DNA from 2 places in the Azospirillum sp. P4_B5 genome. Region 2 is predicted to be linked to the other one. Evidence: predicted binding sites of a transcription regulator. Region 2 holds the regulator's gene; the other holds the start of a gene.
What was found. Region 2 encodes PhoB, which activates phosphate uptake and scavenging genes when phosphate is short. Its sites were predicted from a motif close to TNTCATAAAACTGTCA; they were not measured.

Region 1: a site for PhoB is predicted at 2,719-2,734, ahead of AC1DVI_RS27895 (DUF47 domain-containing protein). Genes of this name have one in related genera too.

What each region holds. Positions count from the first base shown of each region.
Region 1 is NZ_JBFUHT010000053.1:25,336-41,102, reverse strand. It holds gene fldA (flavodoxin FldA) at 1-81, shown strand, start outside; gene AC1DVI_RS27915 (DUF2023 family protein) at 60-491, shown strand; gene AC1DVI_RS27910 (hypothetical protein) at 615-905, shown strand; gene rraA (ribonuclease E activity regulator RraA) at 984-1,481, opposite strand; gene AC1DVI_RS27900 (NUDIX hydrolase) at 1,554-2,600, opposite strand; gene AC1DVI_RS27895 (DUF47 domain-containing protein) at 2,839-3,492, shown strand; partial or broken gene AC1DVI_RS27890 (inorganic phosphate transporter) at 3,437-4,300, shown strand; tRNA gene AC1DVI_RS27885 (tRNA-Gly) at 4,468-4,542, opposite strand; gene AC1DVI_RS27880 (ATP-binding protein) at 4,919-7,972, shown strand; gene AC1DVI_RS27875 (ribbon-helix-helix domain-containing protein) at 7,989-8,297, opposite strand; gene AC1DVI_RS27870 (hypothetical protein) at 8,529-8,723, shown strand; gene AC1DVI_RS27865 (YcaO-like family protein) at 8,902-10,176, shown strand; gene AC1DVI_RS27860 (TfuA-like protein) at 10,205-10,972, shown strand; gene AC1DVI_RS27855 (Crp/Fnr family transcriptional regulator) at 11,029-11,739, shown strand; gene AC1DVI_RS27850 (ribbon-helix-helix domain-containing protein) at 11,844-12,230, shown strand; gene AC1DVI_RS27845 (MASE3 domain-containing protein) at 12,446-14,488, shown strand; gene AC1DVI_RS27840 (response regulator) at 14,466-14,861, shown strand; gene AC1DVI_RS27835 (NAD-dependent epimerase/dehydratase family protein) at 15,220-15,767, shown strand, end outside.
Region 2 is NZ_JBFUHT010000001.1:165,639-181,405, reverse strand. It holds gene AC1DVI_RS00875 (hypothetical protein) at 1-487, shown strand, start outside; gene AC1DVI_RS00870 (HesA/MoeB/ThiF family protein) at 562-1,350, shown strand; gene AC1DVI_RS00865 (hypothetical protein) at 1,376-1,813, shown strand; gene AC1DVI_RS00860 (hypothetical protein) at 1,819-2,076, shown strand; gene phoB (phosphate regulon transcriptional regulator PhoB) at 2,236-2,940, opposite strand; gene phoU (phosphate signaling complex protein PhoU) at 2,972-3,760, opposite strand; gene pstB (phosphate ABC transporter ATP-binding protein PstB) at 3,806-4,591, opposite strand; gene pstA (phosphate ABC transporter permease PstA) at 4,629-5,927, opposite strand; gene pstC (phosphate ABC transporter permease subunit PstC) at 5,920-7,302, opposite strand; gene AC1DVI_RS00830 (PstS family phosphate ABC transporter substrate-binding protein) at 7,395-8,438, opposite strand; gene AC1DVI_RS00825 (ATP-binding protein) at 8,631-10,136, opposite strand; gene AC1DVI_RS00820 (NADP-dependent malic enzyme) at 10,287-12,557, opposite strand; gene AC1DVI_RS00815 (Crp/Fnr family transcriptional regulator) at 12,776-13,438, opposite strand; gene ccoS (cbb3-type cytochrome oxidase assembly protein CcoS) at 13,646-13,783, opposite strand; gene AC1DVI_RS00805 (heavy metal translocating P-type ATPase) at 13,737-15,767, opposite strand, start outside.

The DNA of each region.
Region 1 (15,767 bases), on a different contig from region 2:
GTCGGACTGGCGCTCGATCCGGACAACCAGTCCTCCCAAACCGACAAACGGATCACCGCATGGATCAGCCAGCTGGCGTGATGCCCCATGATGGGTTGGCCCATGATGGGTTGGCCATGCCCGTCCACCTGCTCGGTCACCATCTGTACGAGTACAGCAAGGGCGTCCGGCCCATGGTCATGATGACGCTCAGCACGCGGGACGCCGACACGGTGACCCGCAAGCTGGCGGAGCGGTTCGTCGACTACCACGTCCAGACGGTGACCGAGGCCAAGGTCAACGTCTTCTTCGGCAACCCGTCCTGCGTCGCGATGGTGCGCAGCGTGGTGCGCAAGCCGCTGAACCAATTGACCCCGGAGGAGGACTTCATCCTCGGCACGCTGCTCGGCTACGACCGCGAACAGCAGTGCCGGCGCTTTCTGGCCATGGCCCAGGCCGGAAAGGTGGGGGCCGGAAGGAAGGGGGCCGGGCGGGACGGGGCGGTGTCCTGATCCATCCGTCAGGGCACCGCCTCCACCATCCGGAAAAAGGTCGTTTCGGCCTCGACAGGCCGGGCCGCCGTCGTCCAGACTGCCTCCCCAAATAGAATGGAAAACAACCAAAGGGAGGCAGGGATGGCGGCGGCTCCGTCCGGGATGGTGTTCGAGAATCCCACGAACGGCCAGCGGGAGGCGGTGACCAACCGCGAGATCCTCTGGGCCTTTCTGCTCGGCCCGGTCTATTTCGCGAAAAAGGCGGAATGGCTGCACGCCGCGATTCATGCGGCGCTGATCCTCATCTCCATCCCGTTGTGGCCGACCGGCGTTCTGATGACTTTGGGCGTCTGGGTCGGCTACGCCTGCGCGGCGCCGACGATCCTGGAATACCGGTACCAGAAGATGGGGTGGGAGAAGGTCGCGGGCTGAGGTGTGAGGGGGCGCCGTCGTTGGCACCCCCACCCAACCCTCCCCCGCGTGGCGGGGGAGGGCTTTAGAACGGCCGGGTCAGGCGGTCGCGCCGAACTCCTCGGGCGTCAGCACCAGCACGCCGTCCTCGTCGGCGAAGACCAGATCGCCGGGGTTGATGCGGATGCCGGCCAAGGTCACCGGCAGATCCTTCTGGCCCTCGCCGTTGCGGACGGTCTTGCGCGGGATCGCCGCCAGCGCCTTGATGCCCAGGTCCAGCGTGGCGAGCACGGCGGCGTCGCGGACGCAGCCGTGGATGACCACGCCCTCCCAACCGTTCTTCACCGCGTCCTTGGCGATCAGGTCGCCCATCAGGGCGGCGCGCAGGCCGCCGCCGCCGTCCACCACCAGCACCTTGCCCCGACCCGGCGTGCCCAGCGTCTCCTTGACGCGGGAATTGTCCTCGAAGCACTTTACGGTCACCGCCGCACCGCTGAATTTGCAACGCCCGCCGAAGTCGCGGAAGACAGGGTCGGCGACGCGGGCGGTCTTCTCGAACCGGTCGTAGAGGTCGCAGGTGCTGTCGAAGTCGGTCATGCGCGTTCGCTCCCCTTCATGGGCTTTGGTGGCCTTGGCTTTGACAGCAGGATACCCCCAGATCGGCGATGGTCAATCCTCCGGGGAGGCGATGGCGCCCGTGCTCGTGCGTTCCAGGATGGCGCTGCGGCGGAAGCGATAGAGTTCGGCGGGGCGCCCACCGGTCTGGCTCTCATACTGGCCGGTCGGCTCCACCAGCCCCCCGGAGATCATCAGGCGCCGGAAATTCTGCTTGTGCAGCCGCTCGCCGGACAGCGCCTCCACCACCTGCTGAAGCTGGTGCAGGGTGAAGGTCGGGGGCAACAGCTCGAACACGATGGGGCGGTATTTCAGCTTGCCACGCAGACGTTCCAGCGCCGTCGCCAGGACGCGGCGGCCGTCGCGGGCCATCGGGCGGCCCAGCGCGCGCGGCATCTCCAGCCGCACCGTCCGCTCCTCCACCCCCGCCCGGCGGGCCAAGTCGTGGTCGCGGAACGCCTCCACCACCAGCCCGGCCTCGTAGAGAAGCTCGTAGCGTTCCAGCACCCGTTCGGAATCCCAGTCTCCGCCGTCCAGGGCGAAGGCCATGCGGGCGCGCTCGCCGCGGCGGGCGCGGGCGGGCTCGTCCGGCGCCGCGGCGACCCAGCGGGCCAGCGCCGGACGGATCACCGAATCAAGCAGCGCCGGCGGCGAATCGCGCCAGTCCTCCCAGGGGAAGAACTCGTACAGGCCGCGCCATTCCGCGCCGTCGATGCGCAGCGGCGCCTCGCGCAGCAAGGCCAGATAGCCGACCACCAGCGAGCGCGGGCCGCCGAACAACTCGTGCGGGTCGCGGTAGCGGTCGCCGAAGCTGTAGAGCTGCTCCACATAGCGCAGGGTCAGCCCGGCCGCGTCCTCCGCCACCGCGCGCAGGCCGTCCTGAAGGGTGCGGAAGCGCTCGGGATCGAAGGGCGCGCCCGGCAGGGCGTCGCGGTGGGGCGGCGGCTCGTCGCCACGGCGGTGCGATTCGGGGATCTCGAAGCCGCTGCGCACGGTCACCACGCGCGGCTCGGCGCCGTTCGCCGAGGACACGCCCACCGAAACGATGGCCGCCGTCAGGCCGATCTGTGTTTCCGTGCCGATCTGCGTTTCCCCTGCCACGCGCCACCCGCCTCCCCGCTGCCGATCCGTCGGCGGCAGGATAAGCGGCCCGCCGCGGCAAATCACCGGTCTTTCCGCCGGGCACCCCCGTGAAATCTCGCCGCAAGCCGGTCCGGCATGACACTTTTGTGACTCCCCACAAGCGCCGGGGATGTTACACCAGCCGCGACGCTGAGGCTCGCGCGCGTCCGTGCGGGGTCCCCAGCGGTGCAGGCCGGCGTTAGTTGGAGAACCACGCATGCTGAATTTGTTCCGGGCCCTGATGCCGCGCGAAGAACGGTTTTTCGACCTGTTCGCCGACCATGCCCGGACCGTCGCCACGGGCGCCGAGGCGCTGCGGGCGATGATGGCCAGCGGCCAGGACCTGGAGGAGCGGTTCCAGACCATCCGCCGGGTCGAGAGCGAGGCCGACGCCATCGAGAAGGACATCCAGCTCGCCGTCCACCGCAGCTTCATCGTGCCCTTCGACCGTTCGGACATCCAGGAACTCGGCAAGCGGATGGACGACGTCCTCAACCTCATCGAGGAGACCGCGCGTCACCTCGTGGAGGCGGGCTTCACCGACTACACGCCGGAAATGCACGCCCAGGCCGATGCCATCGTGCGCTGCACCAATCGGCTGAGCGCGGGCATCCCCCTGCTCCGCGACATTCCCAAACACGTCGAGCAACTCCACGCGATGACCGCCGAGGTCTCACGGATCGAGAGCGAAGGCGACCGGCTCCTGCGCGAGGCCAATCACCGGCTGCGCGACGAGAGCGGCGGGCTCGACGCCCCCATCACCCATCGCCACGCCCTTCAACGCGAGATCATCGAGCTGCTGGAACGCGTGCTCGATGCCTGCGAGGACGTGGCCGACACCATCGACGGCATCATCGTCGAACAGGTCTGATCCCATGGAAGCCGCTACCCTCGCCCTGCCCATCCTCATCGGGCTGATCGGCGTCGCCCTCCTCTTCGATTTCCTCAACGGGCTGCACGACGCGGCCAACTCCATCGCAACGGTCGTCTCCACCCGCGTGCTGTCGCCGCGGACCGCCGTCGCCATGGCCGCCTTCTTCAACTTCATCGCCTTCCTGTTCTTCGGGCTGCATGTGGCGACCACCATCGGCACCGGCATCGTCGGGGCGGGGGTGGTGGACCCGCATGTCATCTTCGGCGCGCTGATGGGCGCCATCGTCTGGAACGTCTTCACCTGGTGGCTGGGCATCCCGTCCAGCTCCTCCCACGCGCTGATCGGCGGCCTCGTCGGGGCCGGCGTGGCGAAAGCGGGGCTGGACGCCGTGGTGGTGTCCGGTCTGGCCAAGACCGCCGCGGCCATCGTCGTCTCGCCGGTGGTCGGCTTCCTGCTGGCCAGCGTGATGATCGTGACGGTGTCCTGGCTGTTCCGGCGCACCACCCCCTTCGCGGTCGACCGGCTGTTCCGCCACCTGCAGATCGGCTCCGCCGCGCTCTACAGCCTGGGGCACGGCGGCAACGACGCGCAGAAGACCATGGGCATCATCGCCGTCCTGCTCTATTCGCAGGGCATGCTGGGGCCGACCTTCTATGTGCCCTTCTGGGTGGTCATCACCTGCCAGGCCGCGATGGGGCTGGGCACGCTGTTCGGCGGCTGGCGCATCGTCAAGACCATGGGGTCCAAGCTGACCGACCTGAAGCCGGTCCAGGGCTCCTGCGCGGAGACGGGCGGGGCGATCACCCTGTTCGTCGCGACGTGGCTCGGCGTGCCGGTCAGCACGACCCACACGATGGCCGGAACACGGCACGGCGGGCCGAACGGCCCGCCACCCGCCGGCCCGGCCGCAAACTCCGAAACGCGAAAAGGGCGGCCCGAGGCCGCCCTTTTTCGTACCCTCCGCGCTGAAAATGGAGCGGGCGAAGGGATTCGAACCCTCGACCCCAACCTTGGCAAGGTTGTGCTCTACCCCTGAGCTACGCCCGCGCCGCTCCAGCGGAGGAGCGCCCGTATACGCCCCGGCGACGGCCAAGGCAAGCCTTATTTTTCACAACCGCCTCAACCCGTGCGGCGACCCAGGGCAGGCACGGCAGGAATGCAGGCCGGGACACGCCGCCGCTTGCCGATTGCACGAGGAAACATACCAACATATGTTAGGCTGAGGCTGTCGGAGTGAAATTATCCATCTCTTGTTTTGAATGTCTGCGCATTCGAAATTGTTTCCTCTAACATGCCGATGACGCTCCGCAGGGGGGCTTCGATGGCCGGAACGGACATGGACTTGGGCGAATCGCAATCGATGCCCACGCCGTCACCTCGGGGGGCGCCTCAGGAGGCGCCTCAGGAGGCGTCGTGCCGACCCATGCCCGCCGCCGACCCACCGGATGGCGGACCGGCCCGGCGCAACAGCGCGGAACGCAAGGTCGTGAGCGTGCTGTTCGCCGACATCGTCGAATCCTCCAGCATGGTGTCGGGCCGCGACCCGGAGGAGGCCGACCAGACCCTTCTCACCATCCTGCAAATCCTGACCGATGCGGTGGAACGCTACGGCGGCACGGTGGCCCAGGTTCTGGGCGACGGCATCATGGCGGTGTTCGGCGCCCCCTCCGCTCAGGAGGACCACGCGCTGCGCGCCTGCCTCGCCGCGCAGGACATCGCCCGCTCGGCCATCGATTCGGACGAGTTCAAGATGCGGATCGGCATCAGCTCCGGCGAGGTGGTCGCCCAGATCATCGAGACCGGCGTCTGGACCGACTACCGCACGGTGGGCGAAACCGTGCATATCGCCGCCAAGCTGCAGCAACGGGCGCAACCCAACAGCGTGCTGCTGAGCCACGAGACGTTGGACCTCGTGCCGAAGGGCCTGACCGTTCGCCCGGCGGGAACGCTGCGCCTGTCCGCCACGGCGGAGCCGGTGACCGCCTTTGCCCTGGAGGCGGCGCGGGCGATGCGGCGCACGGCGATGGACCTGCTGTCCGCCGAAGGCACCCTGTTCGTGGGGCGGCAACCCGAACTGGCGGTGCTGACCGGCGCGCTGCGGCAGGCCGAGCGGGGACGCGGTGCCTGCGCCGTCCTGATCGGAGAGGCCGGCATCGGCAAATCCCGGCTGACCGGAGAGCTGATGCGCCGTCCGGAGGCGGCGGCCTTCACCATCTCCATCTGGCCGCAATTCCCGATCCGCCGCCTGGGCGACCCCGACGACCTGGAGGCGGCGGCCCGGTCCCTCGCCCTGTCGGTCTGTGGGGCCGTGGATGGCCCAACGCTGGATGGCCCAACGCTGGACGGCTCGGCGGTGGCGCGGCTGACCGCCGCCGCCGCGCGCAACGGTGGCGAATTGGCCGGCGAGGCGATGCGGGAATTGCTCGGCCAGCTTTCCGTCCACCCGCTGTGGCAGGGGCTCGACCCCGCCCAGAAGGCTGATTTCAGCGTCGAGGGGCTGGTCGCGGCGATCCGCGAGCTGTCCGTGGAGCGCCCGCTGCTGATCCTCGTCGAGGATGCGCACTGGACGCGCGGGCTGACCAACCGCCTGCTGGACGCCCTCGCCGAAGGGGTGGAGGACGCCCGCGTCCTCGTCCTGGTCACGTCACGGCCGGACACGCCGGGCGGCTGGACCGCGCCGGACTCGGTCCACGCCCTCGCGCTCGAACCGCTGGAGCCGCTGCAGGCCGACGAGTTCCTGGACCATTGGCTGGGCCACAGCCCGTCGCTGGCCGACCTGAAGGCGCGCGTCGCGGCGCAAAGCCAGGGCGTGCCGCTCTATCTGGAGGAATCGCTGCGCACGCTGGAGACGACCGGGGCCATCGTCGGCAGTCCGGGCCGCTACAGCCTGGGCAAGGCGGACGCAAGGATGGCCCTGCCGGCCACGGTGCACGGCTTGCTGGCCTCGCGGATCGACGCGCTGGAGCCCGGCCCGCGGCGGGTGCTGATGCACGCGGCGGTGATCGGCACCTCGGTCGATCTGGGCCTGCTGCGCGCGGTGTCTCCCATCTCCGCCGCCGAACTGCCGTCGGCTCTGGCCCGGCTGGAGCAGAGCGGCTTTTTCGCGCGCTCCCGCCTGCTGCCGAACCTGGAGCTGACCTTCCGCCATGCGCTGGTCCAGGAGGTCGCCTACGCCACCCTGACCAAGCGGGAGCGCCAGCCGCTGCACGGGCGCGTTTTGCATGCCCTGCGGCGGCGGTCCGACCGCAACCTGCCGAACCGGGCGGAGCTGATCGCCCATCACGCCTTCTACGCCGAGGATTGGCCGCTCGCCTGCGCCTATGGCCGCCGGGCCGGGCGCCGGGCGGAGATGCGCTGCAAGCATTTCGACGCCGGACGCTTCTACGAGCAAGCGTTGAAGGCTCTGGACCACATGCCCGACACCCGCCGCAACACCCAGCGGCGGATCGACCTGTGGGTCGGTATTCCCCTTGTCCTGCTGCCGCAGGGACGCCAGTTGGCCGGCGACCCGCTGGAGGAGGCGCGGGACATGGCGCTGGGCATCGACGACCGCATCCGCTACGCCCGCGCGACCTCGCTCAAGGCGTCCTTCCAGTGGGTCTACGGCGTGCTCGACGGAGCGATCGCGCTCAGCCGCAGCGCGCTCGACCATCTGGGCAACCAGGGGACGATGGAACTGCGCATCCAGGGGCTGATGCGGCTGGGCGGCATGCTGGTGGACAAGGGGCATTTCCCGGAAGCCCAGGAGAAGCTGGAGCAGGCACGCACCCTGGCGCTGGCCCATGCCCCGCGCGCGCGCTTCGGCCTGACCGCGGTGGCGGTCGCCATCACCGCCGCCTACCAGGGCCGCTGCCTCGCCGAACTGGGGCGCGACGACGAGGCCGTCCGGGTGATGCACCACGCGCTCGACATCGCGGAAGAGGTCGGGCACGCCTTCTCCGTGTCGTCGGTGAAGGTCCATCTGGCGCTGGTCCACATCATCGGCGAGCGCTTCGCCGAGGCCCTGCCTCTGCTGAAGGACGCCGTGACGATCACCGAGGCGACGCGCCTGCACATCTTCCAGCCGATCACGCTGGGCGCGCTGGGCTACGCCATCGCCCGCACCGGCGGTGCCGCGGAGGGTGCACGGCTGCTGAACGCCAGCCTGGAGCAGGCGCACATTCTGAATCACTCGCTGCCCAGGCCGCGGATTCTGAACTGGATGTCCGATCTGGCTCTGGAAACGGCACAGCACGACACCGCGATCGGCTGCGCCGCCAACGCGCTGGGCATCGCGACGGATGCCGGACAACTGTCCGAGCAGGGCTGGTCGCACTTCGCGCTGGCCCAGGCCTTCACCGCCACCGGCCAGCACCGCGAAGCCATGGAACATCTGGCGGCTGCCGAGACAATGAGCCGCCAACTGTCCATGTTGCCGCTCGCCGACCGCTGCCGGGCCTTCCGCCGCTGCCTCGCCGCGTCCGACCTGAACCGGTGAACGCCCCGCCGGAGCGTCAGGCGACCAGCGTGGTGCTGCCCGCGGCGGTGCGGCGGAAATGGTCCAGCACATAGACCCGGACGCTGGTGGCGAAGGGAATTCCCTCCGTCCGGCCGTCGTGGATGTCGGCGCACAGCGCCTCCAGCGACTTGCCCTGGGACTTGGCGATGTCCTTCAGCCCGTCCCAGATCGTCGCCTCCAGCCGCAGGCTGGCGCGGCGCCCCCCGATCGTCAGCGAGCGAGTCACCACGGCGGGCGGGGCTGCGAGCGAGCTGAGGTCGGCCATCTCGTCAAGGCTGCGGGGAATGCGGCGGTCCAACTTCATCGGTACGCTCCTGTCTCGGCTGGCCGGTTCTCGGCTTGGCGAATTTTTCCCGGGTCACCGGAATTTTTCCGGGACTAAACATACGCGTGTGCGTGTGTAAGCGATTTTTACCCGGGCACGGGGCGTCCGGCATGTGAAGTTCTTCACAGTCCGGACGGGGCGTTCCAGCCAAGGTTTCGACATACCGCAGTATTCGCGGTTTTTCGAAACCCACGCCCAGGAGCTGTTCCCATGACCGCCATCATCGACCAGACCGCCCTCATCCGTGGTGCCGACGGCCGTCTCTTCGCCGTGACCGCCCAGGGCGTGACCGAGGTTGCCGAGCAGACCACCGCACTGACCGCCGCCGCCCGCATCGGCGACCGCCGCGCCTTCAACAGCGACGACCACGAGGCCGCCCGCCACGCGATCACCCCGGGCCTCTGATCGGCGGGGCGAACCTGCAGGGCCCGCTGATCGGGCCTGTTCTACGGGCCGTGGCGGCCGGCGTTTTCCTTGGCCGGCCTGCCACGGTCCCCGCCCGCTCCTTCGTCCTTCGCCGGTTTTCCGTCCGGCTCAACCACGGGCATACCAAGTCGGCATCCTACGGCGGAGACCCTCTTCCATGCCCCTCGATTTCGTCCGCGGCATCGCCCGGGACCCGGCCATGTCCGACCAGCCGCTCAAGGTCCACACCACCGGAACCCACCGGATCGCCACGCCGGACCAGACCCTGGCCCGCGTCACCCCCTTCCTTCCCGTCATGGGCATCACGCGGGTGGCGAACGTCACGGGGCTGGACAGCGTGGGCATCCCGGTCGTGATGGTGACCCGGCCGAATTCCCGCTCCATCTCCGTCGCCCAGGGCAAGGGCGTGACGCTGGCCGCCGCCAAGGCGTCGGGCGTCATGGAGTCGATCGAGAGCTACCACGCCGAACGCATCACCCTGCCCCTGAAATTCGCCAGCTACGACGAGCTGCGCTGGACCCATCGTGTGGTCGATGTCGCCCGCTTGCCGCGGCTGTCGACCAGCGCCTTCACCCCCCACACGCCGATGCTGTGGATCGAGGGCGACGACCTGCTGGGCGGCGGACGGAGGTGGGTGCCGTTCGAGACGGTGCATCTGAACTTCACGCTGCCGATGCCGCCGGGGTCCGGCTGCTTCCTCGCCGGGTCGAACGGGCTGGCCTCGGGCAACAGCCTCGCCGAGGCGACCGCGCACGCCATGACCGAACTGGTCGAGCGCGACGCCGCCACCCTGTGGCGCCTCTCCTCTCCGGAGGCCCAGGCCGCGACCCGCATCGATCCGGACAGCGTCGCCGACCCGGTCTGCCGCTCGCTGCTCGACCGCTTCGACGACGCGGGAGTCGCGGTCGGCCTGTGGGACATCACCAGCGACATCGGCCTGCCGGCCATCCTCTGCCGCATCGCGACGCGGGAGGACGCGCCGCAGCACAGCATCCGTCCGGCCATGGGCATGGGCTGCCACGCCGCGCGGGAGGTCGCTCTGTCCCGCGCCCTGACCGAAGCGGCGCAGAGCCGGCTGACCTTCATCGCCGGGGCGCGCGACGACATGCCCCGCTCCGAATACGAACGCCACCTCGACCCGGCGCAGCACGCGCGCTGGACGGCGCTGATCACCGAGGACACCGGGCGCCGTGACTTCGCTACCATCCCCAGCCTCGCCGGGCGCACCGTCGAGGAGGATCTGGCCTGCCAGCTCGCCCGGCTGCGCGCCGCCGGCATCGAGGAGGCCGTGGCGGTGGACCTGACCAAGCCGGAGTTCGGCATCGCCGTGGTCCGTCTGGTCATTCCCGGCCTGGAGGGGCTGGACTCCTCCCCGGACTACGCGATGGGCGCAAGGGCGCGCGCCGCGGCCGGCGTCTGGGATCGGGCATAGTGTCGTGAGTGCGAAGGCGGAGATTCCCATGCAGACGCCGGACGGCCTTTACGTCTTCCTCGGCCCCACCCTGCCCCGCGCCGGCGCGTCCCGGATTTTGGACGCCACCTATCTGCCGCCGGTCGCCCAGGGCGACATCATCCGGCTGTGCGAGCGCAGGCCGCGGGCGATCGGCATCGTGGACGGCTATTTCGAGAACATCCCGTCCGTCTGGCACAAGGAGATTCTGCACGCCATCCACCTGGGGGTGGCGGTGTTCGGGTCCTCCAGCATGGGCGCCCTGCGCGCCGCGGAGTTGCATCCCTTCGGCATGATCGGCGTCGGCGCGGTCTTCGAAGCCTTCCGCGACGGGCGGCTAGAGGACGACGACGAGGTGGCGGTGATCCACGGCCCAGCGGAACTCGGTTACCCCGGCCTGTCCGAAGCCATGGTGAACATCCGCCGCACCCTGGCCGACGCCGCGCAGGAGGGCGTCGTCCCCGCCGCCACGGCGCGGCGGCTGGAGGCCATCGCCAAGGCCCTGCCCTATCGGGAGCGCGGCTATGGCCGGGTGCTCCGCCTCGCCGCCGCCGAGGGGCTGCCGGAGGAGGAGCTCGCCGATTTCCGCCATTGGCTGCCCAACGGACGGATCGACCAGAAGCGGGAGGACGCGCTGGACCTGCTCCAGACCATGCGCCGCTGGGCCGCGGGCGGCGGGCGGGCGCCCGAGGCGCGGTTCCATTTCGAGCACACCGTCCTGTGGGACCGCGCCCTGCGCGACGGCGCGCCTCTCCAGGCGGCGAATCCGCTGGACTGATCGTCCGCCGGGTGCCATCAACGGTCCGACGGCACTCAACCGGGACCGCGAACGCCATGGCCTTACTGAAGGACGTCGCCGGCATCCTGCGGCGCAACCGAATGTTGGGGGTTCTCGACGACGCCCGGATGCAGGAGCTGGTCGCGCTGGGCCGGGTGTCACGGTTCAGCGAAAACCAGACCGTCTTCAGCAAGGGCGATCCCGGTGATTGCCTGTACGCCATCATGAAGGGGCAGATCGCCGTCTCGACCTCGTCCGAGGACGGCAAGACGATGCTGCTCAACATCCTGAACCCCGGCGACGTGCTGGGGGAGATCGCGCTGATCGACGGGAAGGACCGCACCGCCGGGGCGACCGCGCTGCGCCCGGCGGAACTGTTCCGCATCGACCGTCCGGAATTCATCTCCTTCCTGGAACGGCACCCCTCCCTGTGCATCCGGATGATGGGCGTGCTGTGCGAACGGTTGCGCTGGGTGTCGGAGAACATCGAGGATGCGGTCTTTCACGACGTGCCGCGCCGGCTGGCCCGGCGTATCCTGTTGCTCTGCGATACTTATGGGCAGAAGACGCCCGCCGGCTTGCGGATCAACCAGCCCGTGTCACAAGAAGCCCTGGCGGCAATGCTGGGTGTCACCCGGGAGATGGTGAACAAAAGTCTGCGTGCACTGCGCAACTCCGAGGCTATTACCTATAACAAAGGTTTTATCGTCGTCACCAATCTGTACATGCTGAAGGACATGGCGGGAGAGTCGGGTGACGTGCCGTAAGGCTGCCCTGCACGTCTGAGGAGTTTTATCGTCGCAAATTTTTTCAATCGCGCTATATTGGCTCGTGGCTTCAAACACGGCTGACATTCAAGGAATACAGGGCTATGTCGGGTCAGGATTCGCAGGCGTCCAACGCTCCATCGCCGCTGAGCGCCATCCCGCTGGTGGCGCGCACCGTCAAGCTGTTCGGGCGTCCGACGCAGCTTCGTCTGGAACCCTCCTATTGGGAAGCGTTGGACGACATCTGCCACCGGGAAGACCTGACCGTGGACGAGCTGTGCAGCGACCTCAAGGATCGCCTCGATTCGCAGTCCCGGCGGTCGCGCGGGGTTGCCGTGTCGCTCGCCAACGCGGTCCGTGTGTTCATCGTCGGCTATTACCGCAAGGCGGCGACCGAGAAAGGTCACGACCGCGCCGGCCATGGCCGCGGCGATCCCTTCGTCAGCACGCCCTTCGACCTGCCTCCGGCCCGGCCCGCCAAGGAAGGCTGAGCCCCCGGCGGCATTCCGCTGAACCGCGCGCATGCCGACAACAGGACGGTCTTCGCTCCTCGTCTGTGAGGAATTGCCGCGTCCGATTGAACGACGCAACGTCCGGCTTGCTCCGCGACGGGATTTGGTGTGTTGATCGGTCCAGCGGCATAGCCACGGTCGGCTGACCGGGGCCCCTAGGCCGCCCCTCCCGTCCACCGCGGAGCCGACCGTTCATGAGCGGGATCCAGCCGTCCGCCATCAGACCGACCCTCGCCCGCTGGCTCCGGGACCGTCCCTTCCTGTCCGGCCTTGCCGCCCTTCTGATCCTCATGGCGGTTCTGGGCACGGTGATGCTCTACAACTACCTGCTGTTCCACCTCTGCGCTGAGCTGTTCGCCGTCGCCATCTCCATGACGATCTTCACGATTGCCTGGAACACGCGCGACACCAACCAATCGCCCTTCCTCGCCTTCGTCGGCCTGTCCATGCCCGGCATCGCGTTGCTGGACCTGCTGCACGCCATTGCCTTTCCCGGCATGAACGTCATCGGCGAGGCCAATTCCAATCAGTCCACCCAGCTCTGGATTGCCGCCCGCGGCCTTCAGGCCATGGTTTTCCTGGCCGCGCCGTTGCTGATCGAGAGGCGGCTGCGCGCGGGCGACGTGCTGCTGATCCAGGCCGCGGCCGTGGCCTGCGCCCTGCTGTCGATCTTCACCTTCGCAATCATGCCGGACGGCTTCGTTCCGGGCGTTGGGCTGACCTCCTTCAAGGTGGGCGCCGAATACACGTTCAGCGCCGCGGCGGTCGTCGCCTGCCTGCTGCTGGGCCGCAAGCGTCGGCAGTTCGAGCCCAGGGTGTTCGGCCTGACCTTCGCCGGCATTGCTCTGCTGGCCCCGCAGGAGCTGATCTTCACGCTCTACACCGACCCCCACGGGGCGATGAACGCGCTGGGTCATTTCATCAAGATCCTGTCCTTCTACCTGCTGTACCGGGCGATCATCGTCACCGCCCTGCAAAACCCCTACGACCTCGCCTTCTACCGGATGCGCCGCAGCGAGGAGGCCCTGCGCGATCATCTGAGCGGGCTCGAATCGCTGATCGCCACCCGCACCGCCGAGTTGCGCGAGAGCGAGGCGCGTTGGCGGGCGCTTCTGGAATGCTCCAACGACTGGTTCTGGGAAACCGACGAGCGCGGGCGCTTCACCGCCCTGTCGCCGCGGGCACAGGAATCCACCGGGCGCGGCGGGGCGGAGCTCCTGGGCTTCACCCACGCGGATCTTCTGGACCGCAACCGTCCGGAAGAGGATTTCCCCGCCCTGGCCGAGGCCTTGCACCGAAGGGAGCCCTTCCGCCGCCTGTCTTTCCCGCTGGCCTCGCCGGGGGGAAGCGCGCGCTGGGTGATGGTCAGCGGCACGCCGCGCTATGACGGCAACGGCACCTTCCTCGGCTACCGCGGCACCACCAGCGACATCAGCGCGCGGCGCCAGTCGGCAGAAGCGGCGCGGCAGAAGCAGACCATGGCGGCGCTCGGCAGCCTCGTTGGCGGCCTTGCCCACGAGATCAACAACCTGTTGCAACCGGTCATCAGCTTGTCCGAGTTGGCCCGCGGCCGGGTCGGGGAGGACCGCAAGCTCCACGCCTATCTGAACGCCATCCACGACAGCGGGGTGAAAGCACGCACAATCATGCGCGACGTTCTCCAGTTCGCCCGCGTCGAGGTGGCCGAGTCGCCGCCGGGCAACCTGGAGGAGGCCGTGCATTCCGCCTTGGAACTCGCCGCCCCCTCGATGCCGGTGTCCGTCGAGGCACGCACGCGGCTGGAGCCCGACCTGAAGGCGGTGACGATCACCGCGACCGAACTGACCCAGATCCTTCTCAACCTGATCCAGAACGCCCGCGATGCCATGCCGCAGGGCGGCACCCTGACGATCGGCGCCCATTCCCTGAGCCTGAGGGAACGGGAGGCGTCCCGTCGCCAGCTCGGCGAAGGCGACTACGTGCGGCTGACCGTCGCCGACACCGGGACCGGGATGGACGAGGCGACGCGCCAGCGCGTGTTCGACCCCTTCTTCACCACCAAACCGGTCGGGAAAGGGACGGGGCTTGGGCTTTCGGTGGTATATGGTATCGTTAGGAACGGGGGCGGCGACATTCTGGTCGAAAGCGCTCCCGGACGCGGAACGTCCTTCATCATCGACCTGCCCACCGCCCCGACCGGCGGACCGGGCCAAACGACACATGGGATGCTGGTTCATGGCGAAGGTGCTGGTCGTTGAGGATTCGGCCGCCGTGCGGCTGGCGGTCACCGAAGTGATCGAACAGGCCGGCCACGAGGTCGTCGAGGCGGAAAACGGACGCGTCGCCATCGGTCTGCTGGACGGCGGCGCGGTCTTCGACCTGATCGTCACCGATGTGCTGATGCCCGAGGCCGACGGGGTGGAGGTCATCAAGGCCGCGCGCACCCGCAACCCCGGCGGCAAGGTGCTCGCCATGTCCGGAGGGGCGCCGAACCTGCCCGCCGGTTACGCCCTGAAGATGGCCGAGATGTTCGCGGCGGACGCCGTGCTCTACAAGCCCTTCCTGAACGAGGAGCTGCGCAAGGCCGTGGCCCGCCTGCTGTCCACGACGGGGGAGTCGGAGGCCAGCTGAAAAGGGGGCCGGCTAAAAAGGAGGCCGGTTGCCAGCGGAGCCATGTCCTCACGCTGTTGCTCCGGACACACGGCAGCACCTCCACCGCTCTCCGGCGGCCATCGGTCCCCTTGACCGAAGTTATCCACAAAATGGTGCATAAGATGGTGGATAAGGCTGTTGAACCTTCGGTCCCGCCTGCCCGCCGCAGGGGTGCCGGGAAAAGCCCTTGAATCGGCGCCGATTCGGGAGGCGCCACCCCGAACGGCCAGGAACGGCGCACCCCTTGCACCCTCCACTACCCCTAAGATGGGCTGGTTCGCTCCGCCCCCCCTCGCCACTATGAGACCATGCATTGCGATGGTGGAAAGGACGGCGGATGGCCCATTTTCTCGTGACCGGCGGCTGCGGATTCATCGGATCGCATCTGGCCGACCGGCTGATCGGCGACGGGCACCGGGTCACCATCCTGGACGACATGAGCACCGGCCGGCTGGAGAACAAGCCGCTTCTGGCGAAGCTGGTGGTCGGCGACGTCGCCGATCCGGACGCGGTCCATCAGGCGATTCAGGGGGTGGACGGCGTGTTCCACTTGGCCGCCGTCGCCTCCGTCCAGCGCTCGCGCGAATTGTGGGCGGAAACCCACCGCACCAACCTGTCGGGCACCGTCACCGTCTTCGAGGCGGCGCGCAGCGCCCGCAACGGCAACCCGGTGCCGGTGGTCTACGCCTCCTCCGCCGCGGTCTATGGCGACAACACGGCCACCCCGTTGCGCGAGGACGCCGCGACGCGCCCGCTGTCCGCCTATGGCGTGGACAAGCTGGGCTGCGAACTGCACGCCAACGTCGCTTGGGCCATCCATGGGGTGCCGACAACGGGCTTCCGCTTCTTCAACGTCTACGGGCCGCGGCAGGACCCGTCCTCCCC
Region 2 (15,767 bases):
ACAGAACATCATGATGGTGGGGTCGGGCGCCCAGATGAAGGGCACCGCCCGCGCCATCCTCGGCAAGGATCCCGGCGTCCAGAAGCACACGCTGACCGTCGCCCAGGGCGGCGAGTTCGTCGGCAACATGTCCCTTCCCTTGACGCGCTGGGCGATCATGAGCAAGGAGGGCAAGGTCGTGGCCTCCGGCGACACGATGGATCCGGCGAAGTCGGGCGAGGACATGCTGAAGAAATCCAGCTTCAAGATCGAACCCGGCCAGTACGAGCTGGTGATCGTTCCGCCGAAGAACGTGCTCGGTGAAATCCCCTATCAGCTCAATTTCCTTCAGAAGGTCGCCAAGTCGCCCGACGAAGCGGAGGAGCGGCCGTTCGACAAGATCATGCGGGAGCGCGAGGCCCGGCTGAAGCAGTGGGCAGCGGAGGACGCGACCAAGCCGTCCAGCCAATCGAAGACCACCCCCTACAAGATGAACCTGCTCGCCTGACGCCGCCGCCCTTGGCAAGGTCCCGAGCGAGGGGGCTTGCGTGGCATGGGGCGTTCCGCGCTATTCTGCGGATCATGGATTTCACCGACACCCAGCTTCACCGCTATTCCCGCCACATCATCCTGCCGGAGGTCGGCGGCGTCGGGCAGGAGGCGCTGCTGCGCGCCCGTGTCCTGGTCGTCGGGGCCGGCGGGCTGGGCGCCCCGCTTCTGCTCTACCTCGCCGCGGCGGGGGTGGGCACCATCGGCGTCATCGACGACGACACGGTGGACCTGTCCAACCTGCAACGGCAGGTCATCCACGACGAGTCGTCGCTCGGCGTTCCGAAGGTGGAGAGCGCCGCCGCCCGCATCCGCGCGCTGAACCCCGACGTGGCGGTGGAGGTGCACAAGGCGCGGCTGACCAGGGACAACGCGCTGGACCTGATCGGGCGCTACGACATCGTGGCGGACGGGTCCGACAATTTCGCCACGCGCTTCCTGCTCAACGACGCCTGCTATTTCGCCAGGAAGACGCTGGTGTCGGCGGCGATCCTGCGCTTCGACGGGCAGGTGTCCACCTTCAAGGCGCATCTCGGCGCCCCGCACCCCTGCTACCGCTGCCTGTTCCCGGAACCGCCGCCGCGCGGGCTGGTGCCGTCCTGCTCCGAGGGCGGCGTGCTGGGGGCGCTGGGCGGCTTCGTCGGCTCGCTCCAGACGACCGAGGTGCTGAAGGAGATCATGGGCATCGGCGAGGGCCTGTCGGGCAGCCTGATGATGCTCGACACGCTGCACGCCTCCTTCCAGCGCATCACGGTGCGCCGCGACCCGGACTGCCCGCTGTGCGGCACCCACCCGACCATCCACGATTTGTCCGCCCACTGAGCGGCGCTTGGGAGAGCCCTGACCCATGGAAGGTCCCGAGTCCCTGTCCATCGTCCTGTTCGCGGGCGGCTTCGACCGGGTTCACTACGCGCTGGTGATGGCCAGCGCGGCGGCGGCGACCAACCGCAAGGTCACGCTGTTCTTCACCGGCCGCGCCCTGAACACGCTGCTGGCCGGGGACGCGGACGGCACGCCGGGCTGGCACCGGCTGGACCCCGCCGACGACGGCAGCCGCCCGGCGGAGCGCGACGGTTTTTTCACCGCCAACGGGCTGGCCGGCTTCGAGGAGTTGCTGGAAGCCTGCGTGATGCTCAAGGTCACGGTCATGGCCTGCGAGATGGGCTTGCGCGCGCTCGGCCTGCCCGCAGGAGCCCCGCTGCGCCCGGACGTGCCGGTGAAGACCGGCGGAGTCGTCACCTTTCTGAACGACGCGCCGAAGACCGGCGCGATCCTGTTCGTGTGAGCGCCATGACCGACGACCACAGCCTGGTGATCGAACACGCGAACCGCTTCGAGGCGATCGCCGCGGAGGGTTTCGAGGGCTGGCCCTACCGGGACGCGCTGGCCCATCTGGCGCAGCATGTGACGGCGCATCCCGATCTCGCCCCGCGGGTAGCGCACGCCCTGCGCATGATGATCGGCTTCATCGAGGACAGCGACCCGGCGAAGCGCTTCGGCCCGAAGGTGGCGATCCTGCGCGAGGCGGTGGGGTTGCTGGAGGGGTAGGCAGCCCCGGGACGGGGTGCCCCCACCCTTCCCACGGCTTCGCCGCGGGCCCCTTCCCTCCCCCGCTTCGCAGGAGAGGGAAAATTGGTCCCCTCCCCCGCCCAGCGGGGGAGGGTTAGGGAGGGGGCAAGGACTGAGCCCGTTTGCGCAGGAAAACGCTCAGATGGACTTGCTGTCCAGCGCGTAACCCGCCGAGCGGACGGTGCGGATCAGGTCCATCTCGGTCTCCTCGTTCATCGCCTTGCGCAGGCGGCGGATGTGCACGTCGACGGTGCGCGGCTCGACATAGACGTCGTGGCCCCACACCACGTCGAGAAGCTGCTCGCGCGAGAAGACGCGGCCGGGATGCTGCATGAAATGGCGCAGCAGGCGGAACTCGGTCGGCCCCAGATGCACGTCGCGCCCGTTCCGGCGCACCCGGTGGGCGGCCAGATCCATGGTCACGTCGGCGAACTGCAGCGTCTCGTCGGTCATGCCGGGGGCCGAGCGGCGCAGCACGGCGCGCATGCGGGCGACGAGCTCGGTCGGGGAGAAGGGCTTGGTGATGTAGTCGTCGGCGCCGGAGTTCAGGCCGCGCACGCGGTCCGCCTCCTCGCCGCGGGCGGTCAGCATGATGATCGGAATGTCGCGCATCTTGCTGTTGCGGCGCATCTGGCGGCAGACCTCCAGGCCCGACATCAGCGGCAGCATCCAGTCGAGCAGGACGATGTTCGGCGTCTGCTCCCCGGCCAGCAGAAGGGCTTCCTCGCCGTCGGTGGCGGCGTTCACGCGGAAGCCTTCCTTTTCCAGATTGTACTTCAGCAGCGTCACGATGTCGGCTTCGTCCTCGACGACGAGGACGAGCGGCTTCAGCGCCGAATTCATGCTTGTCCCGCTCCCACTGCGCGTCTCGCCGTCACGCGGCATGTCCCGCTCCATCGTTATCCGGGCCGCCGTCCCGCGGCAATCCCCGTTCCACCGCCTCCGTCACCGATCCGCCCGGCTCGACCACGGCGAAGCTGCTGCCGTCGTTCTTCGGACGCGCCGCGCGCAACGTCGTCCCGACCACCAGATAGTGGATGGTCTCGGCGATGTTGGTGGCGTGGTCGCCGATCCGCTCCAGGTTCTTCGCCATGAACAGCAGGTGCGTGCAGGGCGTGATGTTGCGCGGGTCCTCCATCATGTAGGTCAGGACCTCGCGGAACAGGCTGGTGTAGAGGTCGTCCAGCTCCTCGTCGCGCTCCCAGGCGGCGATGGCGCGCTGGACGTCGCGCTCGATGTAGGCGTCCAGCACGTCCTTCATGATCGACTCGACCAGCCGCCCCATGCGCGGAATGGCCACCGCCGGGCGGACCACCGGCACCTGGGCCAGGGCCAGCGAGCGCTTGGCGATGTTGGAGGCGTAGTCGCCGATCCGCTCCAGGTCCGCCGCGATCTTCAGCGCCGACACGATCTCGCGCAGGTCCTGGGCCAGCGGCTGGCGCAGGGCGAGCAGGCGCACGGCCTCGGCGTCGATGTCGCGCTCGTAGGCGTCGATGCGCTGGTCGGCCTGCATGACCTGGGCGGCCAGCGCGACGTCGCGGCGGGCCACCGCCTTCACGGCGGCGTCCACCTGCGCTTCGGCGACGCCGCCCATCTGGGTGATCAGGTTGGACAGGCGCTCAAGTTCGTGCGCGAAGGAACGCACGATGTGTTCGTTGCTCATGCTTCACGTCCTTCGCTGATGGAGGAGTGGCGGCGATGCCGGGGATCAGCCGTAGCGGCCGGTGATGTAGCCCTGGGTGCGCTCGTCCCGCGGGTTGGTGAAGATTTCCTCGGTGTCGTCGCATTCCACCATGTCGCCCAGATGGAAGAAGGCGGTCTTCTGGGAGACGCGGGCCGCCTGCTGCATGTTGTGGGTGACGATGACGATCGTGTAGTTCTCGCGCAGCTCGTCGATCAGCTCCTCGATGTGGGCCGTCGCGATGGGGTCGAGCGCCGAGCAGGGCTCGTCCATCAGGATCACCTCGGGGCTGACGGCGATGGCGCGAGCGATGCACAGGCGCTGCTGCTGGCCGCCGGACAGGCCGGTGCCCGGCTCGCGCAGGCGGTCCTTCACCTCGTTCCACAGGCCGGCGCGCTTCAGCGAGGTCTGGACGATCTCGTCCATCTCGTCGCGGTGGCTGGCGATGCCGTGGATGCGCGGGCCGTAGGCGATGTTGTCGTAGATCGACTTCGGGAACGGGTTCGGCTTTTGGAAGACCATGCCGACCCGGGCGCGGAGCTGTACGGCGTCGATCGACTTGCCGTAGACGTCCTCGCCGTCGAGCGCGATCAGCCCCTCGACACGGCAGTTCTCGATGGTGTCGTTCATGCGGTTCAGGCAGCGCAGGAACGTCGACTTGCCGCAGCCGGACGGGCCGATCAGCGCCATCACGCGGTTTTCCTGGATCTCCAGGTTGATGCCCTTGAGCGCCTGTTTGGCCCCGTAGAACACCTTGACGTCGCGGGCGACCATCTTGGTGCCGTGGATGCCGGCGGCGGGACGCGAAGGCATGGCCGTGGCCGGGATGTGGGTCTGGACGCTCATGGGGTTACCAACGCCTCTCGAATTTCTTGCGCAGGAAGACGGCCAGGCCGTTCATCAGGATGAGGAAGGCGAGCAGGATCAGGATCGCCGCGGAGGTGCGCTCCGTGAAGGCCCGCTCGGGGCTGTCCGCCCACATGTAGATCTGCACCGGGATGGCCGTGGCGCTGTCGGTCAGGCCGCCCGGGATGTCCACGATGAAGGCCACCATGCCGATCATCAGCAGCGGCGCCGTCTCGCCCAGCGCGCGGGCCATGCCGATGATGGTGCCGGTCAGGATGCCCGGCAGGGCCAGCGGCAGGACGTGGTGCGTCACCGTCTGCAGCGGCGAGGCGCCGACGCCCAGCGCCGCCTCGCGGATCGACGGCGGCACCGCCTTCAGCGCGACGCGCGAGGCGATGATGATGACCGGCAGGGTCATCAGCGCCATCACCAGACCGCCGACCAGCGGGGCGGAGCGCGGCAGCCCGAAGAAGCCGAGGAACACCGCGAGGCCGAGCAAGCCGAAGATGATCGACGGCACCGCGGCGAGGTTGTTGATGTTCACCTCGATCAGGTCGGTCCAGCGGTTCTTCGGCGCGAACTCCTCCAGATAGACCGCGGCGGCGATGCCGATGGGCACCGACAGCAGCATGGTCACCACCAGCGTCAGGGCGGAGCCGACGACGGCGCCCAGGATGCCCGCCTGTTCCGGCTCGCGGCTGTCGCCGGCGGTGAACAGGGTGGTGTTGAAGGTGTTGCGGATGGAGCCGTTGGCGACCAGCGCGTCAATGGCGGCGATCTTGACGTCGTTCAGCCGGCGCTCGCTCTCCGGCACGTCGCGCCGGATGAAGCCCTTCATGAACTGGTCGATCTCGTCGTCGGCGCGGACCCAGACCGTCTGCGTGGTGCCGACGAGGGAGGGGTTGGCGTTGACCATCGCCTCCAGCTCGTACGGCGCGCCGGAGGACAGCAGGTCGTTCAGCGAGCGGCGGGTGGCGCGGTCGGTGGCCGCCGGGACCTGGGCGTAGAGCGCCTGCCGGACGAGGGCGGTGTAGTTCCGCTCCTCGACCTGCTGCTTGTCCAGGGTCACCTCAAGCCGGATCTGCGCCTGCCAGAAGGCGGTGTAGCCCTTGCTGACGATGGAGCCGAGCAGAACCACCAGCATCAGAGACGCGATCCCGACGGCGAGCATCCCGGCGATCCGGAACCGGCGCTCCGCGGCGTAGCGGCGGCGCAGGCGGGCGGAGAACTCCTCGCTCTGGTAGCGCGACTTGGTGACGGCGACCGACATGGCCCGCGTATCCTGTTCCACGAGGTCAGTCATATTTCTCTCGATACTTCTGGACCACCCGGAGGGCGACCATGTTGAGGGTGAGGGTCACGATGAACAGGACGAGGCCCAGCCCGAAGGCCGACAGCGTCTTGGGGCTGTCGAACTCCTGGTCGCCGACCAGCAGCGTGGCGATCTGCGTCGTCACCGTGGTCACGGCGTCCAGCGGGTTGGCGGTCAGGTTGGCGGTGAGGCCGGCGGCCATGGTGACGATCATCGTCTCGCCGATGGCGCGGCTGACCGCCAGCATGATGGCGGCGACGATGCCCGGCAGGGCGGCGGGCAGCACGACCAGCCGGATCGTCTCCGACTTGGTGGCGCCCAGCCCGTAGGAGCCGTCGCGCAAGCTCTGCGGCACCGCGTTGATGACGTCGTCCGACAGCGAGCTGACGAAGGGGATGATCATCACGCCCATCACGAAGCCGGCGGCCAGCGCCGATTCCGAGCTGACGCTCAGCCCCAGGCTGTTGCCCACGTCGCGGACGAAGGGCGCCATGGTCAGGGCGGCGAAGAAGCCGTAGACCACGGTCGGGATGCCGGCCAGCACCTCCAGGATCGGCTTCAGCCAGGTGCGCAGGCCTGGGCTGGCGTATTCCGACATGAAGATGGCCGCCATCAGCCCGACCGGAACCGCCACCGCCATGGCGATGCCGGTGATCAGCAGCGTGCCGGCGAACAGCGGGATCGCGCCGAAGGAGCCGCTGGAGCCCACCTGGTCGGCGCGCATGGCCATCTGCGGGCTCCAGTGCGTGCCGAACAGGAACTCCAGGGGATTGACCACCGCGAAGAAGCGGATCGCCTCGAACAGAAGCGACAGCACGATGCCGATGGTGGTCAGGATGGCGACCAGCGAGCAGATGACCAGCGCGATGTTGACCGTGCGCTCCACCCGGTTGCGGGCGCGCAGGTCGGGGTCGATCCGGCCGCGGGCGTAGAGCAGGCCGCCGATGGCGATGCAGCAGCCGATGACCAGCAGGCTCCAGTCGCCGAGCGCGTGCAGCCGCAGATAGCGCTCCGCCGCGGCGACCACCTCGGGATCGGGCTCGCGGCCGGTGGCGACGCCGTGGGCGAGGTTCAGGATGTCGGCGCGCAGCAGGCCGAGCGACTGGGCGTCGCCGTTGGCCAACCGGTCCGGCAGGCCGGCCAGGACCATCTGCATGACCAGCCAGCCTTCCGACGCCCCCCAGAAGGCGAAGAGCAGCAGGGCCGGAAGCCCCGCCCAGAGGGCGACGTAGAAGCCGTGGTAGGACGGCACCGAATGAAGCTCGACGATGCGGCCGCCGACGGAGGCGACGGCACGCGACCGGCCCATCTGGTAACCGATCACTGTGAGCAGGGCCAGAATGATGAGCAGTACCGTGAGCTGCATGCGAAACCGCCGGAAATGGGCTGAAAACGGGCTCCTGGCACAAACGGGAAACCGGCGGCCCTCCGAGGAGAGCCGCCGGTGCCGTCAGCCGGTCAGAGCTGGAGCGGGGTCAGGTTGGTCGCCGAGGTGCGGGCGGCGTCGCGCTCCGCCTTCGGCAGGGAAATCAGACCCTTGTCGGCCAGATAGCCGTCCTCGCCCATCGCGCGCTCCGAGGTGTACTCGGCGATGAACTCGCGGATGCCCGGGATGACGCCGACATGGGCGTTCTTCACGTAGACGTACATCGAGCGGGCAACCTCGTACTTGCCCGACGCGACGGTCTCCGGGGTCAGCTCGACACCGTCCATCTTGGCGGTCTGCAGCTTGTCGCGATTTTGGTCGAAGAAGCTGTAGCCGAACACGCCGAAGGCGTCGGGGTTGGCGGTCAGCTTCTGGACGATCAGGTTGTCGTTCTCGCCGGCCTCGACGTAGCCGCCGTCCTCGCGGATCGACAGGCAGGCCTTCTCGCGGGCCTTCTCGTCGGCGATGGCGGTCTTCACCTCGGCCACCTTCTTGCAGCCTTCGAGCATCACCAGCTCGTTAAAGCTGTCACGGGTGCCGGACGTCGGGGGCGGGCCGAGAACCTCGATCTCCTTGTTCGGGAGCTTCGGGTCGATGTCCGACCACTTCTTGTAGGGGTTGGCGACCATCTTGCCGTCCACCGGCACGTCCTTGGCCAGGGCCTTCCACAGGACCTGGGTGGTCAGGTCGGTGTGCGGGGCCTGCTTGGAATAGGCCAGCGCGATGCCGTCGTAGCCGATCTTCAACTCGGTGATCTGGGCGACGCCGTTGGCGGCGCACTGCTCGACCTCGGACTTCTTGATGCGGCGCGAGGCGTTGGCGACGTCCGGGTGCTGCGGGCCGACGCCCGCGCAGAACAGCTTCAGGCCGCCGCCGGTGCCGGTCGACTCGACGACCGGGGTCTTGAACTTGCCGCCCTTGCCGAAGGCCTCGGCAACCGCCGTGGTGAACGGGAACACGGTCGAGGAGCCGGCGGCGCGGATCTGGTCGCGCGACTGGGCGTTCGCAGCACCCGCGAAGGCGGCGGTCATGGCGACGACCGCAGCGGCGGTGACGGCGAGCTTCTTGGAATTCACGGTGATCCCTCCGATGGTCCGGATGTCTCTTTACCGGGGAACGCGATGGTCCAACCCCGTGCCGCCTCCCCCAGGGATGGGCGGCTTGCGGGGCGGACACTAGTCGGGGTCCGCGACGCGCTGATTACGGATTTATGACAGTTTCGTGACGACGCCCACTTTCGGTCACGCCGGACGGGGTAGACGCAACCTCTACGCTTGGCGCCGCGCGGGCTCCGCGGCGCGGCCCTCTCCCGACTCCTCCGACGCCGCCGGCAGATAGACCGTGAAGGTGCTGCCCACCCCGACCGCGCTTTCGATGGTCAGGCGGCCGCGGTGGCGGTTCACGATGTGCTTGACGATGGCCAGCCCCAGCCCGGTGCCGCCCATCGCCCGCGACCGCGCGGCGTCGACCCGGTAGAAGCGTTCGGTCAGGCGCGGCAGATGGGTGCGGGCGATGCCCTCCCCCTGGTCGCGCACGGCGACGGCGACCATCGGCATCCCCCGCCCGCCGCGGCCCGCCGGGCCGGACACCCCGACCGCCACGCCGTCGGCGAGCGACACGGCGACGGTCACGTCGGTGTTCTCGCGCGTGTATTTGATCGCGTTGCTGACGAGGTTCTGGAAGACCTGGGTGAGCTGGTCCTCGTCGCCGACCACCGCGGGCAGGCCGTCCGGCGCCTCCAGCGTCAGGCGGATGCGGCGGCTGGCCGCCTTCAGCTCCAGCGCCGCCATCACCCCGTCCAGCCGGTCCAGCACATCGACCTTTCCGGCAGGCGGCATGTGCTCGTCCAGCTCGATCCGCGACAGCGACAGCAGGTCGTTGACGAGGCGGGCCATGCGGCTGGCCTGGTCCTGCATGATCGACAGGAAGCGCTCGTGCGCCTCCAGATCCTCGCGGGCGGGGCCGCGCAGCGTCTCGATGAAGCCGAGCAGGGAGGACAGCGGCGTGCGCAGCTCGTGGCTGGCGTTGGCGATGAAGTCGGCGCGCATCTGCTCCGACCGGCGCAGCGCGGTGATGTCGTGCAGCGTCAGGATGACCATCCGCCCCGGAACGGTTCCGGCGGGCGCCCCGTCCTCGCCGGGCACCGGTCGGGGAACCCGCCGCTGGAAGGGCTTCACCCGCACCTCGAACATGCGCTCCACCGGCACCGGCAGGCTGAATTCGAGGATGCGCGAGGCGCCGCCCTTCAGCACCGCGTCCACCGCCTCCAGCACCGCCGGGTTGCGCAGCGAGGCGGCGAGGTCACGGTCGAGGATGCGGTCGCCGAACAGGGCGCGCGCCGCCTGGTTGGCCCGCGCCACCTGCCGCTCCGCCCCGACCAGGACCAGCGGGTCGTGCAGCGCCTCGATGATCGATTCGTTGGCTTCGAGCTGGGCCAGCGCCAGTTCGGTGCGGGCGTTCATGACCCGGTGCAGCCGCACCGCCGCCGCCGCCGCCGCCCGCACCGGACCGGACGCGGTGACGGGCAACGCGGGGACCGGCTCCGTCGGGCCGGCGGCGAGCTGCGCGGCGTGAGCGGCCACCGTCCGCAGGTCGCGGACATAGAGCTGGAGCATCAGCGCCACCCCGCCGATCCCGGCCAGCCCGCCCAGAACCGCCACCAGCGGTCCGATCGCCCCCTGCCGCCACAGCCACCACAGAGCCGGCAGCAGCGGCGCCAGCACCAGCGCGGCGGCGAGGATCAACCGGAGGGGCGGCATCGGCTTGGGAATCATGATCGGCGCTTTCCGTGCGTCGGACGGTTGTCGGAACGGAACTCCGCTTGTACACCATCCCGCTAGCCGGTGAGCGGGCGTCACAAAAGATTAACGCGCCGGCCGGGGAAATGCCCGGCCCGCGCGTCGTTCGAAGACAGCGCCCTTCGCTCACCAGGGCAGCGAGTCGTGGGCCGCCAGTGCCGCCGCGGTGACCAGATCGTTGACCGAGGCGCCCATGGTGACGATCTGCGCCGGCTTGTCCAAGCCGATCAGCAGCGGGCCGATCATCTGGCCGCCGGCCATCTTGTTGAGCAGCTTCGCCGTGATGTTGGCCGAATGCAGGCCGGGCATGATCAGCACGTTGGCCGGGCCGGACAGCCGGCAGAAGGGGTAGACCCGCTTCATCAGCTGGTAGTCCAGCGCCACGTCCGCCGACATCTCCCCGTCATACTCGAAATCGACGCGGCGGCTGTCGAGGATGGCGATGGCCTCGCGCAGCGGGTCGGTGTGGGGGTGCGGGTGCTGGCCGAAGTTGGAGAAGGACAGCAGCGCCACCCGCGGCTCGTGCCCCATCTGGCGCGCCTTGGCCGCGGCGCCGATGGCGATGTCGGCCAGCGTCCGGCCGTCCGGGCGGACATGCACCGTGGTGTCGGCGATCAGCACCGTGCGGTTGCGCGTCAGGAAGACGTGCAGGCCGAAGACCGGCTCGTTCGCCTTGGCGTCGATGACCCGGCGGATCTCCTCGAAGGCGACACCGAAGGTGCGGGTCAGGCCGGTGACCATGGCGTGGGCGTCGCCCTGCGCCACCATCAGCGCGGCGAAGACGTTGCGGTCCTGGTTCACCATGCGCTGGCAGTCACGCAGCAGGGCCCCCCGGCGCTGCATCCGGCGGTACAGATAGTCGCTGTAGCGGCGGTTGGCGTCGGAGACGCGGGCGTTGTGGATCTCCAGCGAGACGCCGGACTGGCCCATCGCCGCCAGCTGCTCCTTGATGACCGCCTCGCGCCCGATCAGCACCGGCGTGCCGAAGCCGGCGGCGCGGTAGGCGAGCGCCGCGCGGATCGTCCGCTCCTCCTCGCCTTCGGCGAAGACGACGCGGCGCGGGTTGGCCTTCACCTTCTCCAGGATGAGCTGGAGACTGTCCGCCGTGGGGTCGAGACGGGTGCGCAACGAATTCCGGTAGCCCGTCAGGTCGACGATGGGCTTGCGCGCCACGCCGGTTTCCATGGCGGCCTGGGCCACCGCGGCGGGGACCGTCACGATCAACCGCGGGTCGAAGGGCACCGGGATGATGTATTCCGGCCCGTAGCGCAGGCGGCGGCCCGAGTAGGCGGCGTCCACCTCGTCCGGCACGTCCTCGCGCGCCAGGGCGGCCAGCGCCTTGGCGGCGGCGACCTTCATCGCCTCGTTGATGGTGGTGGCCCGCACGTCGAGCGCGCCGCGGAACAGGTAGGGGAAGCCCAGAACGTTGTTGACCTGGTTCGGGTAGTCGGAGCGGCCCGTCGCCACGATGGCGTCGGAGCGGACGGCCTTCACCTCCTCCGGGGTGATCTCCGGGTCGGGGTTGGCCAGCGCGAAGATGATCGGCTTGGCCGCCATCGACTTGACCATCTCCGGCGTCATCGCGCCCTTGGCCGACAGGCCGACGAAGACGTCGGAGCCGGCGACCGCTTCCTGGAGCGTGCGCTTGTCCGTATCCACCGCGAAGGACGACTTCCACTGGTTCATGCCGTCGGTGCGGCCGCGGTAGACCACGCCCTTGGTGTCGCACAGGATGATGTTCTCGCGCGGCACGCCCATGGTCGTGAACAGCTCGGCGCAGGCGATGCCCGCCGCCCCGGCGCCGTTGACCACCATCGTGACGTCCTTGAGGTTCCGCCCGGTGATGTCGCAGGCGTTGATCAGGCCGGCGGCGGCGATGATGGCGGTGCCGTGCTGGTCGTCGTGGAAGACGGGGATGTCCAGAAGCTCGCGCAGGCGCTCCTCGATGATGAAGCAGTCCGGCGCCTTGATGTCCTCCAGATTGATGCCGCCGAAGCTCGGCCCCAGGAAGCGGACGCAGTTGACGAACTCGTCCACGTTCTTCGTATCGACCTCCAGGTCGATGCCGTCCACGTCGGCGAAGCGCTTGAAGAGGACCGCCTTGCCCTCCATCACCGGCTTGGAGGCGAGCGCGCCGAGGTCGCCCAGACCCAGCACCGCCGTGCCGTTGGAGATGACGGCGACGATGTTGCCCTTGGCCGTGTAGTCGTAGGCCGTGCTGGGGTCTTCCGCGATGCGCAGGCAGGGAACGGCCACGCCCGGCGAATAGGCCAGCGACAGGTCGCGCTGGGTCGTCAGCGGCTTGGTCGGCGCGATCTCCAGCTTGCCCGGACGCCCGGAGGAGTGCAGCAGAAGGGCTTCTTCGTCGGTGACGCGCTTTGTATCGGGTTCGGTCATCGGGGTTCGGTTCCTGAGCGTAGGCTGTCGCAGCCGTTCTTCTTTGGGCCGGCCATCGTTGTTGTGACTGGTTCCGGCCGGTCGGGCGGCGGATGTTAGCCCGCGCGGATGCGTCCCGCCAGAGCAGGATCGCACGAAAGATGCGAATTTTTGCTGGAATACGACATATCAGATCACGAACAATGCTCGAAGCAATCGTTTCGTGTTCGGAAAGAGGCTCAGCAGCCCTCGGCCATGTCGTAGATGGCGTCCATGTCGCTGATCAGGACCTTGTTGCCTTCCTGCAGCGAGATCGCCCCGGCGGTCTTCAGCTGGGTGAAGGTGCGGCTGACCGTCTCGGTGGTCAGGCCCAGGTAATCGGCGATGTCGGCCCGGCTCATCGGCACGTAGACGGGGTTTTCCTTGTGCCCGCGCCGGGCGGCGCGCTGGGACAGCATCAGCAGGAAGGAGCAGATCTTCTCCTTCGCCGTCTTGCGGCCGAGCAGCAGCATCTGATCCTGCGCCGCCGCCAGCTCGTTCGAGGCCATGGAGAAGAGCCGGCGCTGCATCTTCGGGAACTCGTCCATCAGCGCGTCGATCTTCTTGCGCGGGAAGCGGCAGAGCGTCGCCGCCGTGACCGTTTCCGCGGTGTAGGCGTAGCTGTCGTTGACGGCCAGCCCCAGGAAGTCGCCGGTGACGAGGAAGCCGGTGATCTGGCGGCGCCCGTCCGGCAGCAGCTTGTAGAGCTTCACGGTGCCGGCGGTGACGTTGTAGAGCGCGTCCGCGGCGTCGCCCTCGCTGAACAGGGTCTGTCCGGCTTCGACGCGGGACGTCTGGAGGATGTCGGCGAGACGGCGCAGTTCCTCGGGGTCCAGGGCGGCGCAGACGGTCAGACTGCGCACGGGACAGGCCCCACAGGGATTCATCTCACTCGCCGCGCCCTTTTCGCGGGCGCGCCCCATGTCAAAGGGTGGCATGGCATGACCCAACCCTTAGCCGTACAACGCTCCCATAATCGTCATATTCGGTCTGTTTCGCAACGGTGCTCGCAAGGGCCGTGGCCGAATTGCCATACGAATGCCTTATGAGCGGCCCGCCGGAGCGACCGATCAGCGCCCTTTCGGCGGGGTCGACGGCTCGGCGTTCGGGCGCGGCGGCTCGTCGTCGAACAGGATGCGGTGGGCCGCCCCGTCGAGATCGTCAAACTGCCCGGACTTGAGAGCCCACAGGAACGCCCCCAGGCCCATCAGCCCCAGGCTCAGCGCGATCGCGATCAGATAGAGAAGCTCGGTCATCGGTCAGGTCCTTGGTCACCGCGCCGCGGCTGAGCCGCAGGGCGTTGGCGATAACGATCAGGGAGGAGGAGGACATCGCCAGCGCCGCCAGCAGCGGCGTCAGCATGCCCGCCATGGCAATGGGCACCGCGAACAGGTTGTAGACCAGCGCAATGCCGAAATTCTGGCGCACCAGCCGCCCGGAGCGGCGGGACACCTCGAACGCCTCCAGGATGGGGCGCAGGCGGCGGCCCTGGAACACCACGTCGGCGGCGGTCTGACTGACGTCCACCGCGGTGGACGGCGACATCGACACGCTGGCCGCGGCCAGCGCCGGGGCGTCGTTCAGCCCGTCGCCGACCATCAGCACCTTGCGGCCCTCGGCGGCGAGCGCGTCCAGAACGGCGGTCTTGTCGGCGGGCGTCTGGCCGGCCCGCCAGTCCTCGATGCCCAGTTGCGCGGCCACGGCGGCCACGGCGCCGCGGCGGTCGCCGGAGAGCAGACGGACGTCCAGGCCCCGCGCCTTCAGCCCGCGCACCACCGCCGCGGCGTCGGCGCGCGGCGCGTCGAGGAAGGTGATGCGGACCGGTGCCGCGCCAGGGCGGGCCAGCCACAGCTCCGGTCCGGCGGCGTCCTCCGCCGCGTCCGGCGCGCCGGTGAAGGCGCGGCTGCCCAGCCGGATCTCGCCTTCCGGCCCTTCCAGGGCGAGGCCGGCGCCGGGGACCTCGCGCACGCCGGTGGCGACGGCAACGTTGGGCAGCGCGCGGGTCAGGGCGCGGGCCAGCGGATGGCGGCTGGCCCCGGCGAGCGCGGCGGCGAGGCGCAGGTTGTCCTCGGCCACGCCGTCGAGCTGCGGGACGGGGCGCCCCTCGGTCAGCGTGCCGGTCTTGTCGAAGACCACCGTGTCGATGACGGCCAGCCGCTCCAGCGCCGTGGCGGTCTTCAGCAGGATGCCCTGCCGCATCAGCCGCCCGCTGGCGATCACCTGCACCACCGGCACGGCCAGGGCCAGCGCGCAGGGGCAGGTGATGATCAGCACGGCGACCGCGTTCATCAGCGAATCCTGCCAGGGCAGCCCGCCGAGCAGCAGCCAGCCGAGGAAGGTGCCCAGCGCCGCCACATGGACGACCGGGGCGTAATGGCGCGACACGCGGTCGGCGATGGCGACGTATTTGGCGCGGCCCTGCTCCGCCACCTCCATCAGCCGGACGATCTCGGCCAGCAGCGTGCCCTCCCCCACCGCGGTGACGGTCACGCGCAAGGGGGCGGTGAGGTTGAGCATGCCGGCGAACACGCGGTCGCCGGGGCGCACGCTGCCCGGCACCGTCTCGCCGGTGATCAGGGCGGTGTCGAGGTCGGACACGCCGTCGGCCACCGTGCCGTCGACCGCGACCCGCTCGCCCACCGCCACCAGGACGGTGGAGCCGGGCCTGACCTGATCCGGCGGGACGATGGCGCTGCGCCCGTCCTCGTTCAGCACGGTCACCGAGGTGGCGTGCAGGCCGAGAAGCTGCTCCGCCGCCGACCGCGCCCGGCCGCGCGCCCGCTGGTCGAGGTAGCGCCCGATCAGCAGGAAGAACAGCAGCATCATCGCGCCGTCGAAATAGGCGTGCTGGCCGCTGTTGATCGTCTCGAACAGGCTCATGCTGGTGGCCAGCAGGACGCCGATGGTGATCGGCACGTCCATGTTCGTCCGCCCGCGCCGCAGCGCCTGGAAGGCCGAACGCGCGAAGGGTCGCAGGGCGTAGGCGATGGCCGGCATGCAGACCAGCGCCGACAGCCAGTGCATCAGGTCGCGCGTGGCGCTGCCCATACCCGTCGCGTGCCCGGCCCAGACCGACACCGACAGCAGCATGACGTTGCTGGCCCCGAAGCCGGCGACAGCCAGCGAGCGCAGAAGCTCCTTCTCCGTCTTCGCTTGAGCGTCGCCCAGACGTTCCGGGTCGAAGGGCACGGC